DNA from 3 places in the Rhizobium sp. AAP116 genome. Region 2 is predicted to be linked to each of the others. Evidence: riboswitches for the same ligand, from Rfam matches in the RefSeq annotation. Region 2 holds a riboswitch; each other region holds the start of a gene.
What was found. A riboswitch is a leader RNA that binds a small molecule or an ion and turns the genes downstream of it on or off. The one in region 2 is predicted to bind thiamine pyrophosphate.

Region 1 (10,712 bases), on a different contig from region 2:
CAGCCAGAGCGCTCAACGATGATCCCTTGGAACGAGCCTGAGGATATTGACCCTGACGGGCCGGAGCGAATTCGCAGTTCTTTGTTGTGGCAGACGGGCGAAGAGCCCATTTCCGAGGCGGCCAATACACCAAGACGCTCCGCTTGTCACCCCTAACGCGGCGAATTTTTGCATGGCCGATCCCGTGCGAAGCCTTGCGGCGCAGGAACTCTCCTCCTATCACGTCCTCCTCATCACGGTGGAGATAGTTCGCATGTCTATGGCTCTGATCGCCCTGCTCTTCGCATCCGGCTTTCTTTCGGGAGCAGTGAATGCCATTGCGGGCGGTGGGACCTTCCTGACCTTCGGCGCGCTGACCCTCGCCGGCCTTCCCCCGATCAGCGCCAACGCGACCTCATCGGTCACGCAGTTTCCGGGCTATATCACCTCTACGCTTGCCTATCGCGCCGAGCTCAAGGAGATGAAGCGCGGCGCAATTGTGCTCGGCATCGTTTCGGCAGTCGGAGCGGTTGGCGGTTCGCTCTTCCTGATCTCGCTGTCGAACCCGGCCTTCCGCTCCATGGTCCCTTGGCTGCTGCTCGGTGCGACCGCTATTTTTGCAGCCGGCCCGAAGCTGAGGCCGAAGACGAAGGGCGAAAGCCATCCCGCAAGCCCTCTGGGCCTTGTGATGCAGGCTGTCACATCCTTTTACGGTGGCTTCTTCGGCGCTGGAATGGGCATCATGATGCTCGCCTCGCTGGGCTTGGCAAGCGGCGGCGACTATCACCGGCTGAACGCGCTGAAGAACTTCCTGTCGATCGTTATCGCGGCCGTCGCCATCGTGATCTTCGCCAGTGCAGGCGCACTATCCTGGCTGCATGCGGCCATCATGATCCCCGCTGTGGCGATGGGCGGTTATGCAGGCGTCGCGATGGCCAAGAAAGTGCCGCAGAACGTGCTGCGCTGGCTGGTCGTGGCGGCCGGACTTGGCCTTGCCGCCTACTACTTCTTGACCGGCTGATTGGGCAGCAGGTCAGGGCGCCGTTCGCGGGTGAGCTTCGCCGCCTGCTCATGGCGCCATTTTTCAATGGCTGCGTGATTTCCCGACGTCAGCACTTCGGGAATTTCCCGCCCCTCGAAGACCTGGGGGCGCGTGTATTGGGGATGTTCGAGCAGCCCGCCCTCGAAACTTTCATGCACGCCGGACAACTGATTGCCCATCACGCCGGGCAAAATGCGCACCACTGCATCCAGCAGCGTCAGCGCTGCCGGCTCGCCGCCGGAAAGAATGTAATCACCGATCGAGACTTCTTCGAGCTGGCGCGCATCGATAACCCGTTGATCGACGCCTTCAAAACGACCGCAGACGATGACTACGCCCTCGCCTTCAGCGAGTTCCCGAACACGTTCCTGCGTCAGCGGACGACCGCGCGGGCTCATCAGCAGCCGCGGCCGTCCATCGTCGGCTATGGAATCAATTGCGCGCGCAAGCACATCGGGCCGAAGCACCATCCCGGCACCGCCGCCCGACGGCGTATCGTCAACGCTGCGGTGCTTGTCCTCGGCGAAATCGCGGATCTGGACTGCTTCGATCGCCCAGTCGCCCCGCTCCAGCGCCCGGCCCGCCAAGGCCAGTCCGAGATGGCCGGGAAACATGTCCGGATAGAGCGTCAGGATGGAGGCCTTGAAGGGCATGGCGCGGTCAGCGGCCATTGTTCGGCCGCGGCTTGCCGCCGGCATTGCCGTAAGGCTTCTCTTCCCCGTCATCCTTCAGGCCCGCTGCAATCGGATCGACAAGCAGGCGTCCGCCTTCGAGATCGATCTCGAGCACGGCCGCTTCGGAAAAGGGAATAAGCACGGGGCGCTTGCCGGGGCCCTTCAACTCGAGCAGGTCACCGGCGCCGAAATCATAGACGGCGGTCACAGCACCATAGTGATTGTTCTCGGCATCATAGACCTCGAGACCTTCGAGATCGGCGTAGTAGAATTCGTCCTCGTCGAGATCGTCATCCGGCAGCGCATCACGATCGACAAAAAGCTCGGTGCCGTTGAGTGCTTCAGCGGCATTGCGATCGTTGATCCCGCGGAAACGCACAACGGCAACCGTCTTGCCGTCACGGATTTCGAGGATCTCGAATTTTCGCCCGTCAGCCGCATAGAGGACGCCATAGTCACCGAGACCGAGCGGATCCTCGGTGAAGGTCTTGACCCGCACCTCGCCCCGGAGCCCCTGGGCGGCACCGATCACGGCCATCAGTATCGGATTTTCAAGCTTGCTCATGAGTGGGAACGGTCCTGCACACACCTCGGTTCGACATTCCTTTTATACCAAGTGTCGATGATAGGAACCCATAGGATCGGCTCGACCGCCCTTTCTGGCTAGGAGAGGTCCGAAGAGCGATGCTGGCGCATCGGTCAAGGAACTCGACGACGCCAGAACGGGCGGGAAGCCGACCAAAGGTGGCTTATTGTGGGCCTCTGGCGTTGTTGCGCCGCTTGACCGATGCGACAGCATCGCCCGGCGCGCCGCGCCTAGCCAGAAACCCACAATAAGCCATCCTATCGGTTCCTATCATTGACACTTGGTATCAGGCGGAAGCGACCGGAAAGAAAACGCAAAAACGGGCGGTGGGATGACCCACCGCCCGCTGGAAACGGCTTTATGCCGATTATTCTGCAGCAGCTTCCGAAGCGGCAGCAGCAGCGTCAGCAGCCTTCTGGGCACGCTCGGCAGCGCGCTCCTGAGCCTTCTTGCCCGGCTTTGCCTTGTCCGGGTTGCTGCGGGTCGCGCGCTCGGCGAGACCGGCTTCAGCCATGAAGCGCAGAACGCGGTCGGTCGGCTGGGCGCCCTTGGCAACCCAGGCCTTGATGGCGTCTGCGTCCAGCTCGACGCGCTTTTCGTTGTCCTTGCCGAGCATCGGATTCCAGGAACCGACCTTGTCGAGGAAGCGGCCGTCGCGCGGTGCGCGGGCGTCGGCAACGACGATCTGGTAATACGGGCGCTTCTTGGAACCACCGCGGGCGAGACGAATCTTGAGGGACATGTGAATACTCCTTGAGGTTTAGTTCAGGTCGCCGCAGCAAACCCTGTTCTTGTTGAGGCCGCCGTCAGGCGGTCTTTTCGGTTGCACCGCCATGTTCGGCGGCAATGGCTTCATGATGCCGGATGACTTCCTTGATGATGAAGTTCAGGAACTTCTCGGCGAAATCCGGGTCCAGATTGGCATCCTGAGCCAGACGGCGCAGGCGGGTAATCTGGTATTCCTCGCGCGCCGGATCGGCGGGCGGCAATTCGTGTGTGGCCTTCAGCACGCCGACGGCCTTGGTGCAGCGGAAGCGTTCCGCCAGCATGTGGACCAGCGCCGCATCGATATTGTCGATCGACTGGCGATAGCCGGAAAGCTGTTCCTTGACGGACGGATCAATCATCGGCGCCCTCTCACTTCTTCTTCGGCAGGCCTGGAAGGCCCGGGAAACCGCCACCACCGAGGCCGGGAAGCTTCGGACCACCAAGACCCGGCAGGCCACCAGCACCCAGACCTGGCAAGCTGCCAGGCTTCATGCCGGCCGCTTCCGCCTGCTTGGCAAGCGCCTCGAGCTGCTTCGGATCCATCTTCGACAGATCCGGCATGCCCATGCCGCCACCCATGCCGCCGAGGCCCATCTTCGAAGCGAGGCCGCCCATCATCTGCTTCATCATGCCGCCGCCCTTTTTGCCGCCCATGGCTTTCATCATGTCGGCCATCTGGCGATGCATCTTCAAGAGCTTGTTGATGTCGGAGGCGTCCGTGCCGGAACCGGCCGCGATGCGCTTCTTCCGGGAATGTTTCAGAACGTCGGGATTGGCGCGCTCAGCCTTGGTCATCGAGGAGATGATGGCGAGCTGGCGCTTGAAGACCTTGTCATCGAGGCCGGCGGCCGAGATCTTGTCCTTCATGCCGGCCATGCCCGGCATCATGCCCATGATCCCGCCCATGCCGCCCATGGCCTGCATCTGCTTGATCTGCTCGGCGAGGTCGTTGAGGTCGAACTTGCCCTTGGCCATTTTCTCGGCCATGGCGCGGGCTTTGTCCGCGTCGATGTTCTCGGCAGCCTTCTCGACCAGCGAGACGATGTCGCCCATGCCAAGGATGCGGTCGGCGATACGGCGGGGATGGAACTCGTCGAGCTCCGTCATCTTCTCGCCGACACCGATCAGCTTGATCGGCTTGCCGGTGACGGCGCGCATCGAGAGCGCCGCACCGCCGCGGCCATCGCCGTCCATGCGGGTCAGAACGAGGCCGGTGATCCCGACGCGTTCATCAAAATTGCGGGCGAGATTGACGGCGTCCTGACCGGTCAGCGAGTCTGCGACCAGCAGGATTTCATGCGGCTTGGCGCGAGACTTGATCTCGGCCATTTCCATCATCAGCGGCTCGTCGATATGCGTACGGCCGGCGGTGTCGAGGATGACCACGTCATGGCCGCCGAGCTTCGCGGCCTGGACGGCGCGGCTCGCGATATCGGTCGGCGACTGGCCGGCGATAACAGGCAGGGTATCGATGCCGGTCTGCACGCCGAGCTGACGCAGCTGTTCCTGGGCGGCCGGACGACGCGTGTCGAGCGAGGCCATCAGGACCTTCTTCTTGTCACGATCCGTCAGCCGCTTGGCGATCTTGCCCGATGTCGTCGTCTTACCCGAGCCCTGCAGACCGACCATCATGATGACAACGGGAGCTGCGGCATTGAGGTCGATCGACACACCTTCGGTGCCAAGCATCTCGACCAGCTCGTCATGGACGATCTTGACGACCATCTGCCCGGGCTTGATCGACTTCAGGACCGAGGCGCCAACAGCCTTTTCACGAACCTTGTCGGTGAAGGTGCGGACCACCTCGAGAGCAACATCGGCCTCAAGAAGGGCACGACGGACCTCGCGCAGAGCAGCCGAGACATCCGCCTCGGACAGTGCGCCACGGCCGGTCAGTCCATTCAGAATGGAGCCAAGACGGTCCTGGAGGTTCTCAAACATCGGCTCTTCCTTGCATGGTTCGGGGAACCCCAAACCTCGGTCTTCTCCGCGCGGAAAACAAGACGCAAAGCCAAAAAGCACCCGAGGGCGCAACGCGCTGTCGGGTGTTGACCTCCGGGATCTCTTTATACCTGTTCGGGTCCCGGTCGGCGGCTCGGAGTGCTCGTCTCTTCGCAGATTGTGGCGGATAAACAGGAAAACGGTCGGGAAGTCAAGCAAAGCCCCGATTTTTCGGGAGATCCGCTGCATCCAGCAATCTGTGGCGGGCCTATTGCCGTAGAATTGACAAAACCACATATGGGTAAGCCATGAACAGACGCAGCTTTCTCAAATGGTCGGGCTTCGGCCTCGTTGCCGCAACACTCGGAGGTCTCGGCTTGCGCGAGGCCCATGCGGGCAACCGCTATTATTCCGGTCCGATCTCCGACCATTTCGACGGCAAGGTGTTCTTCAACCCGGGCGGCGAAGAGCCACGTGGCTTCTCCGATCTGCTCCGCTGGCAGTTCGGCGGCGGCAAGATCGAGTGGCCAAGACCGGCCCAGGCTGCCGATGTCGTAACGGCGAAGCCGGAATCCCGTGTCGAAGACAGACGGCTCGTCGTCACCATGGTCGGCCACGCGACGCTTCTCATCCAAACGGCCGGCCTGAACATCCTGACCGATCCGGTCTGGTCGGAACGCGCAAGCCCCGTCTCCTTTGCCGGACCGAAGCGCAACAATCCGCCGGGCGTCACCTTCGACGACTTGCCAAAGATCGACATCGTGATCGTCACCCACAATCACTACGACCATCTCGACACTGCAACGCTGAGGCGCCTCTTCAGACGGGACAATCCGCGCATCGTCACCACCCTCGGCAACGACACCATCATGCGCGACGACATGCCGGGCATGGTGGCTGATGTCATGGATTGGGGTGACCGGGTCGAGATCGGTAAGGGTGTGGCCATCCATTGCGAGCCCTGCCATCACTGGTCGGCGCGCGGTATGGGCGACCGGCGCATGGCGCTCTGGGCAGCCTTCGTCATCGAGACGCCAGGCGGCAAGATCTATCACATCGGCGATACCGGCTATGCCGAAGGAAAGCACTATCGCGAGATCAAGGCAAAGCATGGCGACATCAGGATCGCCATCATGCCGATCGGCGCCTACGAGCCGCGCTGGTTCATGAAGGCGCAGCACCAGAACCCGGAAGAAGCGATCGAAGGCTTCCGCTTGAGCGGCGCGGCCTTCGGCATAGGCCACCATTTCGGCACGTTCCAGCTGACCAATGAAGGCATCGACGATCCGCCGAAGGCACTCGGCGTAGCCATGTCTGCGGCCGGCATTAGCAATGAGCGCTTCAAGGGATTGCGACCCGGCCAGCAGTTCGAGGTGCCTCTCACAAACGCTTGAGGGCCAAGATCCCCAAGAGACAAGAGCCGCGTTGACACGGCTAACGCTTTTGGCCAGACTTAATGCATTCACCAGGGGTGTCCCGACAAGGGGCTGAGATTTCGCTACGCCAAACCGCAAGGGACAAGCAGCGCGATGACCCGTTGAACCTGATCCAGTTCATACTGGCGTAGGGACGGTGCGAGCGCTGCAAAAACGACGATTCGGAATCCGAATCCCGTGGCGTCTTTCCATCATTCCGGCTGACATGACTGGGTCTCCAACCTCAACACTTGGAGCTCCATGATGAACATTGCCCCGCATTTCGACAGGCCCGACGTCACCACCGGTCCGCTTCCCGCCTCGACCAAGATCTTTCTGCCCGGAGACATCCATCCGGACATTCGCGTACCCCTGCGCCAGATCACCCTGCACCCAACCTCCGGCGAACCGCCTGTGAATGTCTATGACGCATCGGGACCCTACACCGATCCGCAAGCCACTATCGCAATCGATCAAGGCCTCACGCGGCACCGGACAGCCTGGGTCCAGATACGCGGCGATGTCGAGGCCTATGACGGCCGCGCGATCAAGCCCGAAGACAACGGCTTCGTCTCTGCCGACAAGATGACCCCGGTGTTTCCCGTGAAACATCAACCCCTTCGCGCAACGGGCGGCAAGGCCGTCACACAGCTCGCCTATGCCCGCGCCGGCATCATCACGCCGGAAATGGAATTTGTCGCGATCCGAGAAAACCTCGGCCGCAAGGCAGCGAAGGAAGCGCTTGTCCGTGACGGTGAAAGCTTCGGCGCCGCTATCCCGGATCACGTCACGCCGGAATTCGTCCGCCAGGAGATCGCCTCAGGGAGGGCCATCATCCCCGCCAACATCAACCATCCCGAACTCGAACCGATGATCATCGGCCGGAATTTCCTGGTGAAGATCAACGCCAATATAGGCAACTCGGCCGTCACCTCTTCCATGGCCGAGGAAGTCGAGAAGATGGTCTGGGCGATCCGCTGGGGAGCCGACACGGTCATGGATCTCTCGACCGGGCGCAACATTCACAACATCCGCGACTGGATCCTGCGCAATTCGCCTGTTCCGATCGGCACCGTGCCGCTCTACCAGGCGCTGGAGAAGGTCGGCGGCATTGCCGAGGATCTGACCTGGGAGGTCTATCGCGACACGCTGATCGAACAGGCCGAGCAGGGCGTCGACTATTTTACCATCCATGCTGGCGTGCGGCTGCATTACATCCCGCTGACCGTCAACCGCGTCACCGGCATCGTTTCACGCGGTGGTTCGATCATGGCCAAGTGGTGTCTGCATCATCACAAGGAAAGCTTCCTCTACGAGCATTTCGAGGAAATCTGCGACATCTGCCGCGCTTACGATGTCTCCTTTTCGCTGGGCGATGGCTTGCGTCCGGGCTCGATTGCCGATGCCAATGATGCCGCCCAGTTTGCCGAACTCGAAACGCTGGGTGAGCTGACGCAGATCGCCTGGGCTAAGGATTGCCAGGTGATGATCGAGGGCCCCGGCCATGTTCCCATGCACAAGATCAAGGAGAACATGGACAAGCAGCTGAAGACCTGCGGCGAGGCCCCCTTCTATACGCTGGGGCCGCTGACGACCGATATTGCACCCGGCTACGACCACATCACCTCCGGCATCGGGGCAGCGATGATCGGCTGGTTCGGCACGGCGATGCTCTGCTATGTCACGCCGAAGGAGCATCTGGGCCTGCCCGACCGCGACGACGTCAAGGTGGGTGTCATCACCTACAAGATCGCGGCACACGCTGCCGATCTCGCCAAGGGCCATCCGGCAGCGCAGCTACGCGACGATGCGCTTTCCCGCGCCCGCTTCGAATTCCGCTGGGAAGACCAGTTCAACCTGTCGCTCGATCCGGAAACCGCGCGCTCCATGCATGACGAAACCCTGCCGAAAGAGGCCCACAAGGTCGCGCATTTCTGCTCGATGTGCGGACCGAAATTCTGCTCGATGCGCATCTCGCATGACATCCGCGCCGAGGCTCAGAAGGAGGGCCTGACCGCCATGGCGGAGAAATACCGCGCCGGCGGCGATCTCTACATGACGTCGGACGAGATCGAAGCGCTTGAGGCGGGGGAACGGTCATGACCGTTCTGGTGAAGGGGGCGGGCGTGGCCGGGCTTGCCACCGCGGTTGAACTGGGCCGAAGGGGTGTCCCTGTCGAGGTCGTGGAGCGCCGGGCCGATATCGGGCTTGGCGCCTCACATTGGGCGGGCGGCATGCTCGCCCCCTATTGCGAGCGGGAGGCGGCGGAAGAGATCGTGCTGACATCAGGCCTTTCCGCCGCCGACTGGTGGGACGAGGCCGTGCCCGGTCTCGTCCAGCGCCAGGGCACGCTGGTGCTGGCCAATCCGCGCGATCTCGCCGACCTCAAGCGCTTTGCGACCCGCACGCGCGGCCATCGCTGGCTGGGCGAGCAGGAGATCGCAGACCTTGAGCCGGATCTCGCCGGGCGTTTCGGCAGCGGCCTCTTCTTTTCGGAGGAGGCCCATCTCGATCCCCGCCAGGCCTTGCGGGGTCTTCATCAGGCGGCGCGGAAGCTCGGTGTCTCATTCCGCTTCGGGGAAGAGGCCGGTGATGCGGGAGGCTATGCGAGCGTCGTGGATTGCCGGGGACCACAGGCGATCGGTGAGATCGACGGATTGCGCGGTGTGCGCGGCGAGATGCTTTATCTGGAAACGGCCGAGGTGAGCCTCTCCCGTCCCGTGCGTCTGCTGCATCCCCGCCACCCCCTCTACATAGTACCGCGCGGCAACGGGCTTTTCATGCTGGGCGCGACCATGATTGAGACTGACGATGACGGACCGATCACGGCGCGCTCGATGATGGAGCTGCTGAACACCGCCTATGCGCTGCACCCGGCCTTTGCCGAGGCGCGCATCGTGGAAACCGGCACCGGCATCCGCCCGGCTTTCCCGGACAATGTGCCCCGTCTCATCGAAACCTCCGAAGGCCTGGCAGTGGCCGGCATGCACCGCCACGGCTTTCTGCTGGCTCCAGCCCTGGCGCGTGAGGCGGCGGACAGGCTCACGACCACACACGCAACCGCGAGAAGGAGGAGCGCATGAAGCTCACCGTCAATGGAGAAGCCCTGGAGCTGGATGCGGGCAACCTCGCCGATCTGCTCGCCCAGCTCGACTACGAGGGCGACTGGCTGGCAACCGCCGTGAACGGCGAGCTCGTCCATCGCGAGGAGCGTGCCGCCCATCCTTTGAACGATGGCGACCGGATCGAAATCCTCTCGCCCATGCAGGGAGGCTGACATGGCCCTGGAACTCTATGGCAAGACCGTCTCCTCGCGCCTGCTGCTCGGCACCGCGCGCTACCCCTCGCCCGCGATCCTGGCGGAGGCGGTGCGGCGATCGAAGACCGAGATCGTCACCGTGTCGCTGCGCCGGGAAACCGCAGGCGGCAAGGCGGGCGGGGCCTTCTTCCAGCTGATCCGCGATCTCGGCGTTCGGGTTCTGCCCAACACCGCCGGCTGCCACAGCGCCCGCGAAGCGGTGCTAACGGCAAAGATGGCGCGCGAGGTCTTTGGCACCCACTGGATCAAGCTCGAGGTGATCGGCCATCACGACACGCTGCAGCCGGATGTTTTCGAGCTGGTGGAAGCGGCGAAGATCCTTGTTGCCGAGGGCTTCGAGGTTTTCCCCTACACCACAGACGATCTGGTGGTCGGCGAGAAGCTGCTCACCGCCGGCTGCCGGGTGCTGATGCCCTGGTGCGCGCCGATCGGCAGCGCCATGGGGCCGCAGAATCTGCCGGCACTCAAATCCATGCGGGCGGAATTTCCCGATGTGCCGCTGATCGTCGATGCCGGCATCGGTCGTCCCTCCCATGCGACTGTTGTGATGGAACTCGGCTATGACGCCGTGCTGCTCAACACCGCCGTCGCCAGCGCCGGCGATCCGGCTGATATGGCCGAGGCCTTTGCCAAGGCGATCGAGGCGGGGCATATCGCCCATCAAGCCGGCATGCTGGAACCGCGCGACATGGCCGTGCCATCCACCCCCGTCATCGGAAAGGGGGTTTTCGCATGAAGCTCGATCCCTTCTACCTCATCATCGACAGTGCCGCCTGGATCGAGCGGCTGGTGCCGCAGGGCGTCAAGCTGGTGCAGCTGCGGATGAAGGACGCCAATGAAAACGTGCTTCGCCAGCACATCCGCCGCGCCAAGCAATGCTGCGAGGATCATGGCTGCCAGCTCATCGTCAACGACTTCTGGCAGATCGCCATCGACGAGGCCTGCGACTTCGTGCATCTCGGCCAGGAGGATCTGGCAACGGCCGATC
Region 2 (7,433 bases):
CGGATCGTGGGTGACGAGCAGGATGGTGGCCGCTGTTTCAGCATGCAGTTCGGCGAGAAGGTCAACCATTGCGCTTCGCAGACCAGGATCCAATGCGGCGAAGGGTTCGTCGAGGAGCAGGATCGGGCGGCTGCGGACCAAGGCGCGAGCGAAGGCTGCCCGCTGCCGCTCTCCGCCCGAGAGAGAACCCGGCAGCCGCCGCTCGTAGCCCGCGAGGCCCACGCGATCCAAAGCGGCGGAGATCGCCTTGCGGTCAGCGGAGGTCAAACGCATGCCAGGATGGATGCCGAGGCCGATATTGGTGAACAGGTCGAGATGGGCAAAGAGGTTGTTGTCCTGGAAGACCAGCGAGACCGGCCTCTCCGCCGGCGCCAGATCCGTTACATCTCGATCAGCTATTTTGATCCGGCCGGTCTCAGGTTGCTCGAAGCCGGAGACGAGGTTGAGCAGGGTCGACTTGCCGGATCCGGATGGGCCGACAATACACGTGATCTTGCCGGCATCGAGACCGAAATCGAAGTGAAACTCGCTTTGGCCGAGTGTAAGTCGCACCGCATCGAGGCGGATTGCCGTCGAAGTCTCATCGCGCATCGGGGGCCTCCCGTTCACTTGCTTGACGCGTTCCAGGCGCTCCGAGGAGCGCGAGGAGGAGACACAGCATTCCGAGTAACAGAGCAAGTCCATCAGCATCCGTGCTGCGGTAGCTTCCCATGGACGCATAGATGAGGGCGGGTAGTGTCATGATGTTTTCCGAGCCGAACAGGGCGACTGCTCCGAGATCTCCCAAGGAAAGTGCCATGGAAAAGGCGAGCGCGGTCAGAAATGGCCGTTTCAGCTCCGGCCAGTCGACGCGGCGCAGACGCTGAGCGACGGACAGGCCAAGGCTTTCGGCAAGGCGCCCCGTGCGCGCCCGGTGCTCGCGATAGGCCGGCTCCAGCACGCGCACGGCAAACGGCAGGGCCATCAGGGCATTGATGCCGGCGACGACCAAGGGCGCGAAGCTTGCGATCTCACCGCTCGATCGGAGCGCGAGAAACCAGCCGGTGGCAAGCACGCTCGTCGGGATAAGCAGAACCAGCGATGAGAGCGAGGCAAGCGCGATCGACATGAGGCGATTGCCGACATTCCGGTTTCGCTGCGTGTCGATTTCGGTCCTTGCTGCGACCGCGCCAAAGGCAAGCAGTGTCGCCGTAACGCCTGACACGAGCGCTACCAGCAGGCTGGTCAGAGCCGCCTGCTGGAACGTCGATTGCGATATCAGCCGAGCGAGGTCTGCCTGTAGTCCCGAGACGACGACCTGGCCAAGCGGCAGGATGAGAAAGAGGCCGGCCAGCGAGAGCAGCAGCGCGTCGATCAAACGGACGAGCGGGCGTCGGCCATCGAAACGAGGGAAACGGCGCCCGCTTGTGACACCGGTGTCGGAGGCTGCGGGCAGCAGGCTGAGGCCGATGAGGATCACGCCGGTGACCGTGATCTGCAGCAGTGCCAGCGATACGGCGCGCTCCGGATTGAAGTCGAAGCGCAGAGCCTGGTAGATGGCGACCTCGATTGTCGTTGCAGCAGGCCCCCCGCCGAAGATCAGCACCAGCGTGAAGCTCGTCACGCAGAGCATGAAGATCAGCCCCGCGGCCCCCGGGATGACGCGCGCCAGGACAGGCCACTCGATGAAGCGGAAGGTGGCGATCGGCGAGAGGCCGAGGCTTGCCGACATCCGCCAGTATTCGGCCGGCACGCGCTCCAGGGCAGACAGCATCAGTCGTGTGGCAAGCGGCAGGTTGAAAAAGACATGGGCAATCAGAATTCCGGTCAGGCCGTAGACCGAGATGGGCTGCAAGAGACCGAGGCCTCCCAAGGCATCGTTGACGATGCCGTTGCGGCCGAAAATACCGATCAGCCCCAGTGCGCCGATCAGAACGGGAAGTCCCATGGGAACCGCCATCAGACGGATCAGCCAGATTCGTCCGGGGAAAGCCGGCTGTCGAGCAAGCGCGCTGACGACAGGCAAGGCAAGCCCGACGGAGAGGAGCGTCGACAGGAAGGCCTGCCAGAGGGTGAATGACAGCACCGAACGGACGACTGGATCGCCGAAGGCCTGCAGAATGCCGACGGTCATTCTCCCGGCGAGCAGTGCGGTCAGGGCGATGCCGACGAAGGCCGCCACTGCCAGCAAAACCAAAAGGCCGCCCGCGAGTGCGGGCAGCCTCTGACGTTTCGACTGGTGAAGCGGTCGGAGCATCCGGTGTTACTTCAGCGTCATGGCCTTCAGCCACTCGTCGATCCAGGCCTGACGGTTGGCCGCAACTTCGGCCGGGTCCATCAGGAAGGTGGTCTTCGGCTGGACGAGCTTGCCGAAGGCGTCCGGCAGGGGCTCTGATGTGGCGGCGACCGGCATCATCCAGTTGTTGGTGGGGATGGTGTCCTGGAAGCCGGGCTGCAGCATGAAGGCGAGGAACTGGCGGGCGAGTTCCTTTTCCGGCGCCGTCTTCAGAAGGCCTGCGACCTCGATCTGGATATAATGCCCTTCGGAGAACTCGGCCGCCTGATAGCGGTCGGTCTCTTCGGCGACCATGTGATAGGCCGGCGAGGTGGTGTAGGAGAGGACCATCGGTGCCTCGCCCTTGGTGAACAGGCCATAGGCTTCCGACCAGCCTGGCGTGACGGTCAGGACACGGTCCTTGAGCTTGGCCCAGGCTTCCGGTGCCTGGTCGCCATAGACCGACTTGACCCAGAGCAGCAGGCCGAGACCCGGCGTCGAGGTGCGCGGATCCTGGATGACAATCTTTTGGGCCGGATCGCCCTCGACGAGATCCTTCAGGCTCGTCGGCGGGGTCTTGATGACCTCGGTGTCGTAGATCACGGCGAAATGGCCGTAGTCATAGGGCAGGAAGACATCGTCGCTGAAACCGCCCGGCACCTTCACGGCCGAGGCATCAACGCCATGCGCTTCGAAGAGACCGGTCTGCTTGGCTTCCTCGACGAGATTGGTGTCGAGCCCGAGAACGACGTCGGCCTTGGATGTCTCGCCTTCCAGCTTCAGGCGGGTCAGAAGCGCCACACCATCGGCGACGCCGACGAAGTTGACGGTGCAGTCGCAGGTCTGTTCGAAGGCTTCCTTGACCTTTGGGCCGGGACCCCATTCGGAGACGAAGCTCTCATAGGTGTAGACGGTCAGCGTCTTGCCGGCGGCCAGCGCCGGGGAGACAAAGCCGAGGATCGCAGCGGAGACGCTGCCGATGAGCATGGAAACAGTACTGGGTCGCATCGCGCCCTCCTCGTTGGTGTCATTGCTGTCGGGATAGGGCGCCTGATGTCGTCGCGTCTAATCCCTCCGCCGGTGTTAACCGGATCAGGTTCCGCGGGTTGGCGTGACGCCTCTCAGCCTTCCCGATCGCGTGAGATCGCAAGGCACCCCGTTAGAGCAAGCCTGAGATAGCGCGCAGGCGAGCTGAGCGCAAGGGTGCAGGGTGCAAGGTGTGGCGTGCGATGGGTCGCGCCGTTCACTGTCAGGAAACCGTCAATAGCCACGTGATAAGGGGAAGGCATTTATCATGATGGCGTGATGCGTATGGCGAAGTCGCAGTCGAATGAAGGGCTCGGAATGGACAGGTTTGTCGCCGAGGTCGAAGGCAGCCTCCGGCGGCAGCTCGGAATGGCCGTCGACAGCTTCTGGCGATCATCCGTCCGCAACCGCATCTTGGCCTTCGCCTTTGCGCTCGTGGTGGTGATCCTGGCGACTGCCTATGGCACCGTGCTTCTCAACCAGTGGAACGCGCCCTTCTACAACGCATTGGAACGGCGTGACCTGCCGGCCTTTCTTCTTGAACTGCGCCACTTCGCGATGATTGCGGGCGCCCTGCTGGTGCTCAATGTCGTGCAGGCCTGGCTTAACCAGATGACCGCGCTTTCCATGCGCGAGGGCCTGTCGCGCGATGTCGTCGACCAGTGGTTGAATGGTGCGCGGGCCTATCGGCTCTCCGTGTCGAGCCCGCTCGGGGTCAACCCCGATCAACGCCTGCATGAGGATGCGCGCAAACTCGCGGAAATGACCACGTCTCTGTCTATCGGGTTGTTCAATGCGACGATCCTGCTGGTCAGCTTTATCGGGGTGCTGTGGAGTCTTTCCAGCGACTTCACCTTTCAGATCGGTGAGACCCGTTTCCAGATCCCCGGCTACATGGTCTGGGGCGCGCTTATCTACGCGCTTCTCGCATCGCTGCTCAGCCAGGTGGTCGGGCGCAGCCTTTCGAACCTGAATGCCGAACGTTATGCCCGGGAGGCCGATCTGCGTTTCTCGCTGATGCGTGCCAATGAAAACCTGGAGGCGATTGCGCTTGCGCATGGCGACGAGACCGAACGCCGCCACATTCATCAGTCGCTCGACGGGGTCCTCATCTCGATCCGTCACCTGGCTCTGGCCTTGACCAATCTCACCTGGGTGACAGGAGGCTTCGGCTGGCTTGCCATCATCGTGCCGATCCTGATCGCCTCGCCCGCCTATTTCGCCGGCACCATCACGTTCGGCGGTCTGATGATGGCGGCCGCGGCCTTCACGCAAGTCTATTCGGCGCTTCGCTGGTATGTCGACAATTTCGGGGCCATCGCCGACTGGCGTGCGGCGCTGATGCGGGTGACGGTGTTTCGCGCCGCCTTGACCAGCATGGACGACAGACAGAACAGCGCCGGTGAAGTGGAGCTGACGCGCAGCGAGGATGGCACGCTGAGACTGGAAGACCTGGAAATCCGCACCCGTGTCACAGCAGAAGGCTCCGAAGCGGCGTTTCGTTTTCGTCAGCGCGCGGTGATCATCGCGGCGGGGGACCGCGTGATGATCAATGGCGATCAGGGCGTTAATCGCAAGCTATTGTTCCATGCCATGGCCGGGCTCTGGCCCTTCGGCAAAGGTAGGATCGCCCTTCCGGCCGAGTCGGACATCATCTTCGTGCCGCAATCGGGTTATCTGCCGGAGGGCAGGCTGCGCAGCCTGCTCGCCTATCCCGTCGCCTCGGCGCGTTTCACCGATGCAGACATGACGGGCGTGCTTCAGCTCGTGGGACTGGCCGAGTTGGCCGGCCGTCTCGACGAGCGAGCCCGGTGGGAGCGAATCCTGGACAAGGACCAGCAGATGGCGCTGTCCTTTGCCAATATCCTGCTCAGAAAGCCGCGCTGGCTGGTCTTGCATGATGTGCTGGAAGCTTTGGAGCCGGAAACCGAGAGCCGGCTCATGAACATCCTGTCGACGGAACTTGCGGGGACGACCCTGATCTACCTGGGACGTTCCATGGCTTTCGCCACTGCCACCGGTGCGCGAGCGTTGCATCTGGAGAGATCAGGAGAGATGCGGGCCTGAAGCCGAAAGCCGGAGAGCCTCAGCCCTCCAGTTCTTCACGCAGCATTTCGAGCTCCAGCCATTCCTCTTCCATGCGCGTGATGTCGGCACGCAGCTTTTCCATTTCGGCGGCGAGCTTGTTGAACGTCGCCGGGTCCTTGGTGAAGAGGTTGGGATCGGCCATCCTGGCTTCGCGCGCGGCGATCTCCTTCTCGGCCTTTTCCATTTCCTTCGGCAGGTTTTCGAGCGCGAATTTCTGCTTGAAGGAAAGCTTGCCCTTGCCCTTCGATCCGCCATCGGCGGACTTGCCGCCCGAGGCTTCCTGCGCCTTGGCCTTTTCGGCCTTTTCAACGCGTTTGCGTTCGTCCTCGACGCCCTTGCGCTGGGCGAGCATGTCGGAATAGCCGCCTGCATATTCGATCCAGCGACCGTCGGGCGCGTCGGGGTTGGCCGGTGCGATGGTCGAGGTCACGGTGCGGTCGAGGAAGTCACGGTCATGGCTGACGAGGATGACCGTACCAGTATAGCCGGCGACGATTTCCTGCAGCAGGTCGAGTGTCTCGATATCGAGATCGTTGGTCGGTTCGTCGAGGATCAGGAGGTTCGAGGGCTTTGCCATGATCCGCGCCAGCATCAGGCGTGCGCGTTCGCCGCCCGAGAGGTTGCGGATCGGGGTGCGAGCCTGTTCCGGCTGGAACAAAAAGTCCTTCATGTAGCCGGTCACATGCTTCTGCTCACCATTGACCAGAAGGTTGTCACCCCGGCCGTCGGTCAGGTAGTGGGCGAGCGTATCGTCGGGATTGAGATCCTCGCGCTTCTGGTCGAGAACGGCGATCTCCAGATTGGTGCCGAGCTTCACCAGGCCTTCGTCCGGTTCCAGCTGGCCCGTCAGCATCTTCAGAAGCGTCGTCTTGCCGGCGCCGTTCGGGCCGATCAGACCGATGCAATCGCCGCGATGGACACGGATCGAGAAGGGCGCAACGATTGCCCGATCGCCGTAGGTCTTGATGACCTTATCAGCCTCGATGACCAGCTTGCCGCTTTCCTTGCCTTCCGTCGCCGATGCCTGAATCGTGCCCTGTGGGCCCTTGTGTCCGCGGTAGTTGGCGCGCAGAGCCTGCAGATTGCCAAGGCGGCGCATATTGCGCTTGCGGCGTGCGGTGACGCCGTAGCGTAGCCAGTGTTCTTCGCGCTCGATCTGGCGACCCAGCTTGTGCTGTTCGATCTCTTCCTCTTCGAGCACCTGGTCACGCCATTCCTCGAAATGGGCAAAGCCGCGATTGAGCCTTCGCGACTGGCCGCGATCGAGCCAGACGGTGGCGGTCGAGATCTTTTCGAGGAAACGACGGTCGTGTGAAATCAGGACAAGCGCGCTGCGGCTCTTCGACAATTCGCCTTCCAGCCATTCGATGGTCGGCAGGTCGAGATGGTTGGTCGGCTCGTCGAGCATCAGGATGTCTGGCTCGGGCGCGAGCACGCGGGCAAGGGCTGCGCGGCGGGCTTCCCCACCAGAGAGACGGGTCGGATCTTCCTGGCCGGTCAGGCCGAGATGTTCGAGCAGGTAGGTGACGCGATAGGGATCGTCGCCCGGTCCCAATCCCGCCTCGGCATAGGCCTGGACCGTTGCATAACCCGCAAAATCAGGCGCCTGCTCCAGGTAGCGGATGGTCGAGGACGGATGGCGGAAAACTTCGCCGGACTGTGCTTCGACGAGGCCGGCGGCAATCTTCATCAGCGTTGATTTGCCAGAACCGTTGCGGCCGACGAGGCAGATGCGGTCGCCAGGCTCCACCTGCAGGCCAGCACCGGCAAGCAAAGGCGTTCCGCCGAAGGAGAGTTGGATATCGTCAAGTTTCAGAATGGGAGGCGCCAAGGCTTCAGGCTCCGGAAAGATCGTAGGGGCGGGCAAGCAGGATCGCCCGGCCGCGGGACAGTGAGACCGAGATCGGTCCTTCGGCGATGTTGGATATCGTGCGCGATGAGCCGAAGGGCAAACTGAAGTCCTGCAAAGGATAGCGTGCGTTGCGGATCGTCAGTCCTTCGAGCGTGGTGAAGCCGAGCACCGAGAAAAGCGCGCCTTTGGGCATTTCGAGAGCCAGTTCGCTGT
Region 3 (10,712 bases), on a different contig from region 2:
ATCGAGCAGACGGTCGCCAACGCCCAGCTGCGTGCAGCGAAGGCCCGCGCCGATGAAGAGATCAGACTTGGTAAGGAACGTGCCGAGGCGCTGCTGGCCGAGGTCAACCATCGCGTCGCCAACTCGCTGGCGCTGGTCGCCAGCCTGCTCAGGCTGCAGATCTCGGCGGCCCGCAGCGATGAAGTGAAGGCGGAACTGGCCGAAACCCAGGCGCGCATCACAGCCATCGCCGGCATGCACCGCAGTCTCTACACCTCCGACGACGTCAGCCGGGTGGAGCTTGATCGTTACCTCAACCGTCTCACCGTCGAGCTCTACAATTCCCTGCACAGCGCCGAAAAGCCGGTGCGCCTGCTGCTCGATGCCGATCCCATATCTCTCAGCGCCGACAAGGCGGTTTCGGTCGGCATGATCGTCACCGAACTCGTGACCAACGCCTTCAAATACGCCTATGCGACCGGCCAGCCGGGTGACATCAGGGTGCATCTGAAAACGATGGGCAACGGCGAGGCGCTGCTCCGGGTCGAGGACGACGGGGTCGGCATTGATCCCCAGAGCGCGCCGAAGGGAACCGGTCTCGGGAGCCGGATCGTCAAATCCATGGCCTCGACGCTGGGAGACGGTCTGCGTTATCTCGAAGGCACGCCTGGCACCGTGGCGGAAGTCCCGCTCAAGCTCGACAGCGGGGCTTGAGCCACGCCGTTTACCAGTCCCAGTCTCCACGATTTGCCAGCGACCGGAATTGCGCTAGGGTCGCGACCGCAGAGAAAGGGTTGCATTCCATGAGCTTGGTCGGAAAGCGGATTTTGCTTGTTATCGCGGGCGGCATAGCCGCCTACAAGAGCCTCGACCTCATCAGGAGGCTCAGGGAGCGCGGTGCGAGCGTGCGGCCCATCATGACGCGTGGCGCCCAGGAGTTCGTCACGCCGCTTGCTGTTGGCGCTCTCTCGGCCTCCCATGTCTATACCGAACTCTTCTCCCGCGAAGACGAGCAGGATGTCGGCCATATCCGGCTGGCGCGCGAATGCGATCTCGTGCTTGTCGCGCCCGCGACCGCCGATTTGATGGCGAAGATGGCGAACGGGCTGGCGGATGATCTTGCATCCACAGTGCTGCTTGCGACCGACCGTCCCGTGCTGATTGCGCCTGCCATGAACCCGAAGATGTGGGCGCATCCGGCAACACAGCGGAACTACGCCACACTGCAACGTGACGGCATCAAGGCCATCGGCCCGATGGAAGGCGAGATGGCGGAAAGCGGCGAGCGCGGGCGCGGTCGTATGGCCGAGCCGATCGACATCGCGGACCGTGTCGAAGACATGCTCTCCGGGCCGAAACCGCTTGCGGGCATGACAGCCGTCGTGACCTCGGGCCCGACGCATGAACCGATCGATCCCGTGCGCTACATCGCCAATCGCTCCTCCGGTAAGCAGGGCCACGCGATTGCGGCAGCCCTTGCCCGCCTGGGCGCCGAGGTTACCCTGGTCTCCGGCCCCGTAACCATTGCCGATCCCGTGGGCGTTCAGACGCGGCATGTGGAGCGGGCCGAGGAGATGCGCGATGCCGTGCTCTCGGCACTTCCGGCCGACATCGCCGTCATGGTTGCCGCCGTCGCCGACTGGCGTGTTGCGTCCTCGGCGGAGCAGAAGATCAAGAAGCAGCCCGGCGAGGCGCCGCCGCCGCTCGAACTCACGGAAAACCCTGACATCCTCAAGACCGTCGGCCATCATCCTCAGCGCCCACGGCTCGTTGTCGGCTTTGCCGCAGAGACCCAGAATGTCGAGGAAAACGGCCGCTCCAAGCTTGAGCGCAAGGGTGCCGACCTAATCGTCGCCAATGATGTCTCGCCCGAGACCGGCATCATGGGGGGCGATCGCAACCGGGTGAAGCTGATTTCCCGCGACGGGGTCGAGGCCTGGCCGGACCTTTCCAAGGACGAAGTGGCGGAACGGCTGGCACTCTGGATCGCGACCCAGATCGGCGGGACCGGCGCATGAGCCTTTTTACGCGATCCGGCTTCGACGCCTTTGTCCAAGGTTTCGCCGGCACCACGCAAGTCGACCAATGGGACAGCCGTGTCGCCAAGGTCGGAGACAAGGTCTTTGCGCTGCTCACCAACAGTGAAAGCCGGTTGACGTTCAAGGTCAGCGAAGAAAGCTTCGAGATCCTGACATCGCTCAGAGGCGTGTCACAGGCGCCCTATTTCGCCAAGCGCAAATGGGTCAGCGTCGAACCAGACAGCGAGCTCGGCGAAGCCGACCTTATGGAGTATCTCACCCGCTCCTATCGCACGGTCAGTGCGTCGCTGACCCGCAAGCTGCGCGCCGAACTCGGCATCGTCGAGTAAAGCTGTGATCAGACCGCAGCCATCGCCGGCTGACGGATCTGCTCGACCCGTGTGCGCTCGACGTCAGGCTTGAACTCGGCGGCATCCAGACCGTTTTCGCTGAGGATCACGGCACTGCCTGCGGGAATTTCCACCCAGGTATCCGTCTCGTCGTTCAGCGGCTCCGACACGAGACAGAAGCTGCCCTTCGGCCCCATGGGCGCTGCAAACAACGTTGGAGCATATTCGTCCGTCGAGTAGCGCACGGCATAGAGCGTCTTGCCATCGGAAAAGGCAGCCGTCATGCGGATGCGGGCGGTGCCGGTCAGATGCAAGCTGATCTGCTCGACGAAGCCGACGGCCTCGCTCATGGCCGCGATAGGGCGCTCACGCAATCCGAACTGAAGGGCCAGCAGGAAGAGCAGTTCGCTGTCGGTCGTGCCAACACGGGCATGGAAATGCTCATCGTCCAGCATGCCTTCCATCGGCCGGCGGATGCGATCGAAATTGTCGATCTGGCCGTTGTGCATGAAGGACCAGTTCCCCTGGACGAAGGGATGGCAGTTGTCGCGGCGGGTGGCGCCATGGGTTGCAGCGCGGACATGCGCGAGAAACAGCGGCGAGCGAATCTGGCTTGCGAGGCTCTTCAGATTGCAGTCGGACCAGGCCGGCAGCACATCCCGGAAGCGGCCCGGCTCGGGGCGGTCACCATACCAGGCGAGACCGAAGCCATCGCCGTTGGTGGCGGTCTTGGCGCGGGTTGCGCAATGCGATTGCTCGATAAGGGAATGCGCAGGCGAGGTCACCAGCTCCTCGAGGAAGATCGGAACACCACGGTAAGCTGCCCAACGACACATATGAATTCTGCCCCAGGTCCATCGACCGACTGCGAATCTTCGGTAGTCTTCGCCCGATAGACTAATGATTTGCAAACATCGCATCCTTCATGACAAAATTTTGTCGGGCAGTGCAACATTCTTCCTGCTGTCGACTGGCACAAAAGTGAACACTGCGTTTTGCCCGGCGGGCCTGCGTGCCATGGTTCTCTCGCCTATATTGCTTCCCAAGCAACGAGCCCGTTCCCCGAGGAGGTCCGCCAATGTCCATTCGCCCTGTCAAGCATGAGAGCCGCGCCACGCCGACCATGGAAGGCGCCGGCGTCAAGCTGCACCGCGTCTTCGGCTTCGGCGATCCCTCGATGACCGACCCCTTCCTGATGATGGACGACTTCCGCAACGACGAGCCGATGGACTACGTCCGCGGGTTCCCCTGGCATCCGCATCGCGGCATCGAGACGATCACCTATGTGCTGGCCGGCACCGTCGAGCATGGCGACAGCCTGGGCAACCAGGGGATGCTGGGCGCAGGCGACCTGCAATGGATGACGGCGGGCAGCGGGATCCTGCATCAGGAAATGCCGAAGGGCGATTTCGCCGGCCGCATGCACGGCTTCCAGCTCTGGGCCAACCTGCCATCGTCGCTTAAGATGACGAAGCCACGCTACCAGGACATCAAGTCGCCTGAGATCCCTGTGGTCATCGATGATGACGGCACGTCGGTTCGCGTCATCTGTGGCGACTTCTGGGGCAAGAGCGGCCCGGTCGACGGCATCGCTGCCGAGCCCGTCTATCTCGATATCTCGGTGCCGCCGGGCAAGCGCAAGACTTTCCCGGTCGATACCTATCGCTCGGCATTCGCCTATATTTTTGCAGGCTCCGGCTCGTTCCGGGACGCGTCCAAGCCCTTCGGCGTCAAGGTCGAGAAGGAATATATGGGCGAAGAGCTGAACATCCGCGACCTCTCTGGCAACCGGACGCTTGTCGTTTTCGACACCGGCGACGAGATCACCGTTCAGGCCGGCGATCAGGGCATCCGCTTCCTGCTGGTCACCGGCAAGCCGATCAAGGAGCCAGTCGCCTGGCATGGTCCGATCGTCATGAACACGCGGGAAGAACTGATGCAGGCGATGAAGGAGCTGCAGAACGGAACCTTTATCAAGGCCGATCATTAACCCCACGCAGTCAAGTTCACTTCAACCCGGCGTCTCCAGCGCCGGGTTTTCTTTTTTGTCTGCATACACCGCCTCAGAGATCAAGTCTGTGCAGGCGCCGGCCAGAGCGCGTGGAAATGATGCACCGGCCCATGTCCTGAACCAACGGTCAGCGCATCGGAACGCCGAACAGCCTCCGCCAGCCAGGCCTTGGCAACACGCACGGCCTCCTGTGGCTCCAGCCCCTTTGCCAATTCGGCAGCGAGCGCGCTCGACAGAGAACAGCCAGTGCCATGCGTATTGCGCGTTAGGATCCGTTCCGCCTCGAACCAGGTCACCTGGCCATCCGCAACCAGCACATCCGGGCTTTCCGGACCTGCCAGATGGCCACCCTTGAGCAGCACAGCCCGGGGTCCGAGTGCTGTCAGCCTGATGGCCTGGGATTCCATGATGCGGCGGTCGAAAGCCTCGGGATCACCGAGCAGGGCTGCAGCCTCCGGCAGGTTCGGCGTCAGGAGCGTCGCGAGCGGCAACAAGTCCTCCGTCAAGGCCGCGACCGCATCCGGATCAAGCAGCGATGCGCCGCCCTTAGCGATCATGACGGGATCGAGAACAACAGGGATGCCGCGATAGGCTTTCAGCGCTTCGGCGACGGCCGAGGCAATGCCAACATTGGCGATCATGCCGATCTTCACCGCATCGACCCTGACATCGGCAAAAACCATGCGGATCTGCTCGGCGACAAAACCGGGATCGAGCGGCACGACGGCCGAGACGCCCGTCGTGTTCTGCGCCGTCAGCGCCGTGATAGCAGCCATTCCGTAGCAACCGCGGGCCGAAAAGGCCTTGAGATCGGCCTGGATGCCCGCCCCACCGGAAGGGTCGGAGCCGGCGATGGTCAGCACGTTGCGGATGATGGATGATCTCATGTCTGCGTCTCCCAAGGCGGCGGAGACGCAGCGGGCACAGCGCGGATATATCTGGCGCGACACCCGAGCGACTCCCTCCGCCAGCATGATCTGGTTCAGGTTCAAAGGGTGCTTCTCAGCCCGGCTTGCGCCAGACGCCCCTGTCTCTCAGGCGCCAGACTATGCGACAGCATCGTTCCTGTCACCTGGGTCTCTCGTCATTCCCATTCAGCGTTTGCAGCCGACGAGCAGAGCCGCTAGGGAGGCCGGGATATCCAACCGACCCGAGGAGATTGCCTTGCATCACGCGCCAGACCGCCTTTTCGACCGCTCCTATGATGGCTTTCTCTTCGACATGGACGGAACGCTGCTCAATTCGATCGCCGCTGCCGAGCGCGTCTGGAGCCTCTGGGCACTGAAGCACGGTCTGGATCTCGAAACCTTCCTGCCGACCATGCATGGCAAGCGCGGGATCGACACCATCAGCGCCCTGAACCTGCCCGGCATCGATGTGGTGAAGGAAGCGCTCGAGGTGGAGCGCGGCGAGATCGAGGATCTCGACGGTATCATGCCGATCCCCGGCGCCATCGACTTTCTGAAAAGCTTGCCCGCCGAACGCTGGGCGATCGTGACCTCGGCTCCATCAGCCCTTGCCCGCGCCCGTATCGGGGCTGCCGGCCTGCCACAGCCGCTGCAGATCGTGACGGCGGAAGACGTGAAGATCGGCAAGCCTGATCCGGCCGGCTACCGGCTCGGTGCAGAGCGGCTCGGTGTCGCTGCATCGCGCTGCCTGGTGTTTGAGGATGTGCTGGCCGGCGTCAGAGCCGGAGAAGCGGCAGGGGCAGATGTCGCCGTGATCACGGCGACGCACGCGCATCCGCTGGAGACGTCCCATCCGACGATTGCGAGTTATGAGCAGCTGAGGGTGGAATTCGACGCATCCCAGAGACTGCGGATCAAGGCGGCAGAATAAGCCGACCCGGCGGCGACGGCACGACCGTCACCGCCCGCGACCAAATTCACGCCGCCTTGGCGACGTGATACTCCTTGATGGCGACCATCTTGATCGCGGGGTAACGTTCGGACTCGTAGCGCAGCGAGAACTGGTCCTGCGCCATGAAGACCGGGTCGCCGTCGAGATCCCGGCAGATGTCGCCACGGCGCTGGGTCATGAACTTTTCCAGATCGTCCTTGTTCTCGGCCGAGATCCAGCGGCAGACGGAGAAGCGCGACATTTCGAAGGACACCGGCAGACCGTATTCGCCCTGCAGTCGCTCCTTCAGGACGTCGAGCTGCAGTGCACCGACGACGCCGACGATGGCCGGCGAGCCGTCTTCAGGCGAGAAGAGCTGCACGACGCCCTCTTCCGCCATCTGCTGCAGGGCTTCCTTCAGCTTCTTCGCCTTCATCGCATCTTCGAGCCGCACACGGCGCAGGATTTCCGGCGAGAAGTTCGGCACGCCCTGGAAGACGAGGTTTTCGCCTTCGGTCAGCGTGTCGCCAATGCGGAGCGTCCCGTGGTTCGGGATGCCGACGACGTCACCGGCATAGGCCGTATCCGCCAGCTGACGCTGCGAGGCGAAGAAGAACTGCGGCGCCGTCAGGCCCATCTGCTTGCCGGTGCGGGCCAGGCGCGCCTTCATGCCGCGCTCGAGCTTGCCGGAGCAGATGCGGGCAAAAGCGATGCGGTCGCGGTGGTTCGGGTCCATGTTGGCCTGGATCTTGAAGACGAAGGCGGTCATTTTATCTTCGGCGGCATGCACCGTGCGGGTGTCAGCCACCTGGTCGCGCGGCGGGGGCGCATAGGCACCCAGCGCATTAATGAGGTCGCGGACACCGAAGTTGCGCAGTGCAGAGCCGAAGAAGACAGGCGTCATGTGGCCTTCGAGGAAGCTCTGGCGATCGAAGGGCCGGCAGGCTTCGCGGGCGAGTTCGAGCTCGTCGATGAAGGTCTGGCGCTCGTTTTCGGGCAGGTTCTCCGCCACGCTCTGCGGACCGTTGACCTTGAGCGGCTCGACCTGGGCATCGCCGCCCCGATAGGTGTTGTTGGCCAGATTATAGGAGCCGCAGAAGGTCTTGGAACGGCCGACGGGCCAGGTGATCGGTGCCGTGTCCAGCGCCAGCTTCTCTTCGACCTCGTCGAGGATCTCGAAGGGGTCGCGGCTTTCGCGGTCCATCTTGTTGATGAAGGTGATGATCGGAATGTCGCGCATGCGGCAGACCTCGAACAGCTTCAAGGTCCGCGGCTCGATACCCTTGGCGGCGTCGATGACCATGACGGCGGCGTCGACTGCCGTCAGCGTGCGATAGGTGTCGTCGGCGAAGTCTTCGTGGCCAGGCGTATCGAGAATGTTGAAGACATGGCCTTCATATTCGAAGGTCATGACCGAGGTCACGACCGAAATGCCGCGCTCGCGTTCGATCTTCATCCAGTCCGACCGGGTCTGGATGCGATCCTTCTTCGCCTTGACTTCACCGGCAAGCTGAATGGCGCCGCCGAACAACAGCAGCTTTTCGGTCAGCGTCGTCTTACCCGCATCCGGGTGCGCGATAATAGCAAAGGTGCGGCGGCGGGAGACCGCCTCGGCGAGCGTTTCAGCCATATCTCAGGAGTCCTTCTGGTCGGGCGGTTATCTAGCGTTTCGACGGCCAATATGCAATTGAGCGCGACAAACAAAGGAATCTCGCCATGGCTGCCATCCGCACCGACATCCTCGGCCCCGTGCTCAACCTCAAGCGTCTGCCGCATGGGCAAGGGCTTGATCTGCCCGCCTATGAAACGGCAGGAGCGGCGGGAATGGATCTGAGGGCAGCGGTGTCCGATGGAGAGCCGCTGACGCTTGCCCCGGGCGCGCGGGCGCTGGTGCCCACCGGCTTCATCATGGAAATCCCTGAAGGTTTCGAAGCCCAGGTCCGCCCACGCTCGGGTCTGGCCTTCAAGAACGGCGTGACATGCCTCAACACACCCGGCACCATCGACAGCGACTATCGCGGCGAGGTGAAGGTGCTGCTGATCAATCTCGGCCAGGAGAATTTCGTCATCACCCGCGGCATGCGGATCGCCCAGATGGTTATCGCACCGGTGACGCAGGTGCGCGTGACCGAAGTGACCGAGACGAGCGACACGGCGCGCGGTGCCGGCGGGTTCGGATCGACGGGGGTGTAGGAATCCAATGCTGGAAACGCTGACGCTCAGGGAAGGCTATTTCGAAGATCCGAACGCCTTCCGAGCGCTCGCGGACCTGCTGCAGGACGTGTTCGGCATTGACATCGGGCTGCAGAGCCGCTTCGGCGGGCCAGATCCGTCCTCGATGCCCTTTGGCTATTTCGACGGCGCTGGCCGTTGCGTTGCCAATTTCTCAGTGTTTTCCATACCGCTTTTCATAAAAGGGCGTGTCGTCAAGGCGGCTGGGTTTCAATCGGGTGCCGTTCGCCCTGCGTTTCGTGGACAAGGGCTCTATCGCGATCTGATGCAGCGCGCCTTTGCCTGGGTAGACAAACAGGGTTTCGAGGCCGGCTTTCTTCTAACCGACAAGCCGGAACTCTATCACGACTATGGTTTTCGAGTTGTGCCGCAATGCTGCTTCTGCGGCGAGGTCACACAAACGGTGCCTGCGGACGCCGAGGCGCGGGAAATCGACTTGGAAAACCAGGACGATGTTGCGCTTGTCTTGAGGATCCTCGCCGATCGGGAGCCTGTCTCTCGTCAGCTTTCCGTTGTGCGCCAGTCCGAAATGTTTCTGCTCAATGCCGCGCTCGATCCGCAGATCAGGCTGAGTTACCTGCCCAGCTTCAACACCATCCTTGCCTGGAAGCTCCGTCGCGGCACATTGCAAATGCTCGATATCGCCGCCCGCCAGATACCGTCGATGTCAGAGATCCGCGGCGCATTGAGTGTTCCGCACGACCGCATCGAGGTATTCTTCCCGACAGACCGTCTCGAATGGAGCGGGAACGCCAGAGTGTACGACGGATCCTGCGCCCTGATGGTCAGAGGGCTTCAGCCATCCGACATCCCGACTCCCAGCATGTTGTCACCGATGGCTGATTTCTAGTGCTTATCACAGGACCGGCGGCAGACGTCGCTTGAGGGGCGTGGACTTGACCATTGCGGTATTGGTCTGCGCCTTCTCGGTGATCCGGTCGTGGACCCGGTCGAGATCGGCCATGTTGCGCACGGCCACGCGGCACACAAAGCAGTCGTCACCGGTAATCTTGTCACACTCGATGATCTCTGGCGTTTCCAGAATGATCTTCTCGACGATATGCAGCATGCCCGGCAGCGGACGCACGCGCATGATGGCCTGCAACGGATAGCCGAGAGCATCGAGAGACACGTCTGCGGCATAGCCTAAGAGAACGCCACGCTCTTCCAGACGGCGCAGACGCTCGGAACAGGCGGGTGACGAAAGACCGGCGCGTGCTGCCAGTTCTTTCAGCGACAGCCGAGCATCGTGCGCGAGGGCGTCAACGATTTTGCGGTCTGCCGTATCCGGCACTTGAGGAAAATTAGGATTCATCGCCGATCTCCTGCGCATAATTCCGCAGATGCGAGACTACACCTAATTTGCGCAAAGGAAATCCCGACTTTCCAGGCATAGACTGCGGAAAACTCGGAGATCGACCATGAACCATGTTACGAAGCGCGGAATCTTAGACATGACCTTTGCGATGGTCATGTCCGGCACGATCGGCTGGTTCGTGCTGCAATCGGGCCAAAGCCCCTACAACGTGGTCTTCTTCCGCTGCCTGATCGGCGCTCCGGTTCTCGCCTTGCTCTGCTTTCACCTGAGGGCCTTTTCCGGGTCTAGCCTCGATGCGAGGCGTATCCTGATCGCGGCCGGTGGCGGTGTGGCGCTGGTGATGAACTGGCTGCTGCTGTTTTCGGCCTATCCGCTGGCCTCGATCTCTGTCACGACGATCGTCTACAATTTTCAGCCCTTTATGCTCGTCGGCCTCGGAGCGCTGTTCCTCGGGGAGCGCGTGGGCGCCGCCAAACTCGGCTGGATGGGCCTGGCCTTCGCCGGAATGCTGGCGATGACAGTGAGCGGAACATCCCTCAGCGGTCATGCGGGCCAGGGATATCTCACAGGCATCCTGCTCGCGCTTGCGGCCGCCTTTTGCTATGCGGTGGCCGCCTTTGTTACCCGGCGGCTGCGCAGCACGTCGCCTTATGTCATCGCCCTTGTCCAGGTTCTTACCGGTATCGTCATCCTTGCGCCCCTCGCCGATTTCAATGCCCTGCCGAACTCGCCGCAGAGCTGGGCCATGGTGGCGACCATAGGGGTTGTGCACACCGGGGTGATGTATGCCTTCCTCTATTCGGCGATCCAGAAGCTCCCGGTCGTGCTGACGGGCACGCTCTCCTTCCTCTACCCTGTCGTCGCCATCCTGGTGGATATCCTGGCCTATGGCCATGTGCTGACGCCCGGACAGGCGCTGGGCGGCGCGGCGATCCTGCTTGCCGCCGTGGGTACAACCCTCAACC

Region 1: it holds a riboswitch for thiamine pyrophosphate, as region 2 does, so the genes downstream of both, thiC (phosphomethylpyrimidine synthase ThiC) here and thiB (thiamine ABC transporter substrate binding subunit) in region 2, are expected to answer to the same signal.
Region 3: it holds a riboswitch for thiamine pyrophosphate, as region 2 does, so the genes downstream of both, thiD (bifunctional hydroxymethylpyrimidine kinase/phosphomethylpyrimidine kinase) here and thiB (thiamine ABC transporter substrate binding subunit) in region 2, are expected to answer to the same signal.

What each region holds. Positions count from the first base shown of each region.
Region 1 is NZ_LJIB01000020.1:121,853-132,564, reverse strand. Features, by position in the region: gene IP85_RS12835 (sulfite exporter TauE/SafE family protein) at 254-1,000, shown strand; gene trmD (tRNA (guanosine(37)-N1)-methyltransferase TrmD) at 982-1,674, opposite strand; gene rimM (ribosome maturation factor RimM) at 1,682-2,260, opposite strand; gene rpsP (30S ribosomal protein S16) at 2,649-3,023, opposite strand; gene IP85_RS12815 (chorismate mutase) at 3,088-3,408, opposite strand; gene ffh (signal recognition particle protein) at 3,419-4,990, opposite strand; gene IP85_RS12805 (MBL fold metallo-hydrolase) at 5,299-6,384, shown strand; TPP riboswitch at 6,448-6,578, shown strand; gene thiC (phosphomethylpyrimidine synthase ThiC) at 6,670-8,508, shown strand; gene thiO (glycine oxidase ThiO) at 8,505-9,488, shown strand; gene thiS (sulfur carrier protein ThiS) at 9,485-9,682, shown strand; gene IP85_RS12785 (thiazole synthase) at 9,684-10,460, shown strand; gene IP85_RS12780 (thiamine phosphate synthase) at 10,457-10,712, shown strand, end outside.
Region 2 is NZ_LJIB01000021.1:569-8,001, reverse strand. Features, by position in the region: gene thiQ (thiamine ABC transporter ATP-binding protein) at 1-591, opposite strand, end outside; gene IP85_RS12890 (thiamine/thiamine pyrophosphate ABC transporter permease ThiP) at 581-2,236, opposite strand; gene thiB (thiamine ABC transporter substrate binding subunit) at 2,243-3,241, opposite strand; TPP riboswitch at 3,307-3,423, opposite strand; gene IP85_RS12880 (ABC transporter ATP-binding protein/permease) at 3,560-5,347, shown strand; gene IP85_RS12875 (ABC-F family ATP-binding cassette domain-containing protein) at 5,367-7,199, opposite strand; gene IP85_RS12870 (thiamine diphosphokinase) at 7,204-7,433, opposite strand, start outside.
Region 3 is NZ_LJIB01000033.1:15,098-25,809, forward strand. Features, by position in the region: gene IP85_RS18820 (response regulator) at 1-693, shown strand, start outside; gene coaBC (bifunctional phosphopantothenoylcysteine decarboxylase/phosphopantothenate--cysteine ligase CoaBC) at 783-1,997, shown strand; gene IP85_RS18830 (MmcQ/YjbR family DNA-binding protein) at 1,994-2,347, shown strand; gene IP85_RS18835 (class II glutamine amidotransferase) at 2,356-3,183, opposite strand; gene IP85_RS18840 (pirin family protein) at 3,426-4,337, shown strand; gene thiD (bifunctional hydroxymethylpyrimidine kinase/phosphomethylpyrimidine kinase) at 4,418-5,233, opposite strand; TPP riboswitch at 5,301-5,397, opposite strand; gene IP85_RS18850 (HAD-IA family hydrolase) at 5,523-6,197, shown strand; gene IP85_RS18855 (peptide chain release factor 3) at 6,244-7,827, opposite strand; gene dut (dUTP diphosphatase) at 7,914-8,390, shown strand; gene IP85_RS18865 (GNAT family N-acetyltransferase) at 8,398-9,279, shown strand; gene IP85_RS18870 (Lrp/AsnC family transcriptional regulator) at 9,286-9,723, opposite strand; gene IP85_RS18875 (DMT family transporter) at 9,851-10,712, shown strand, end outside.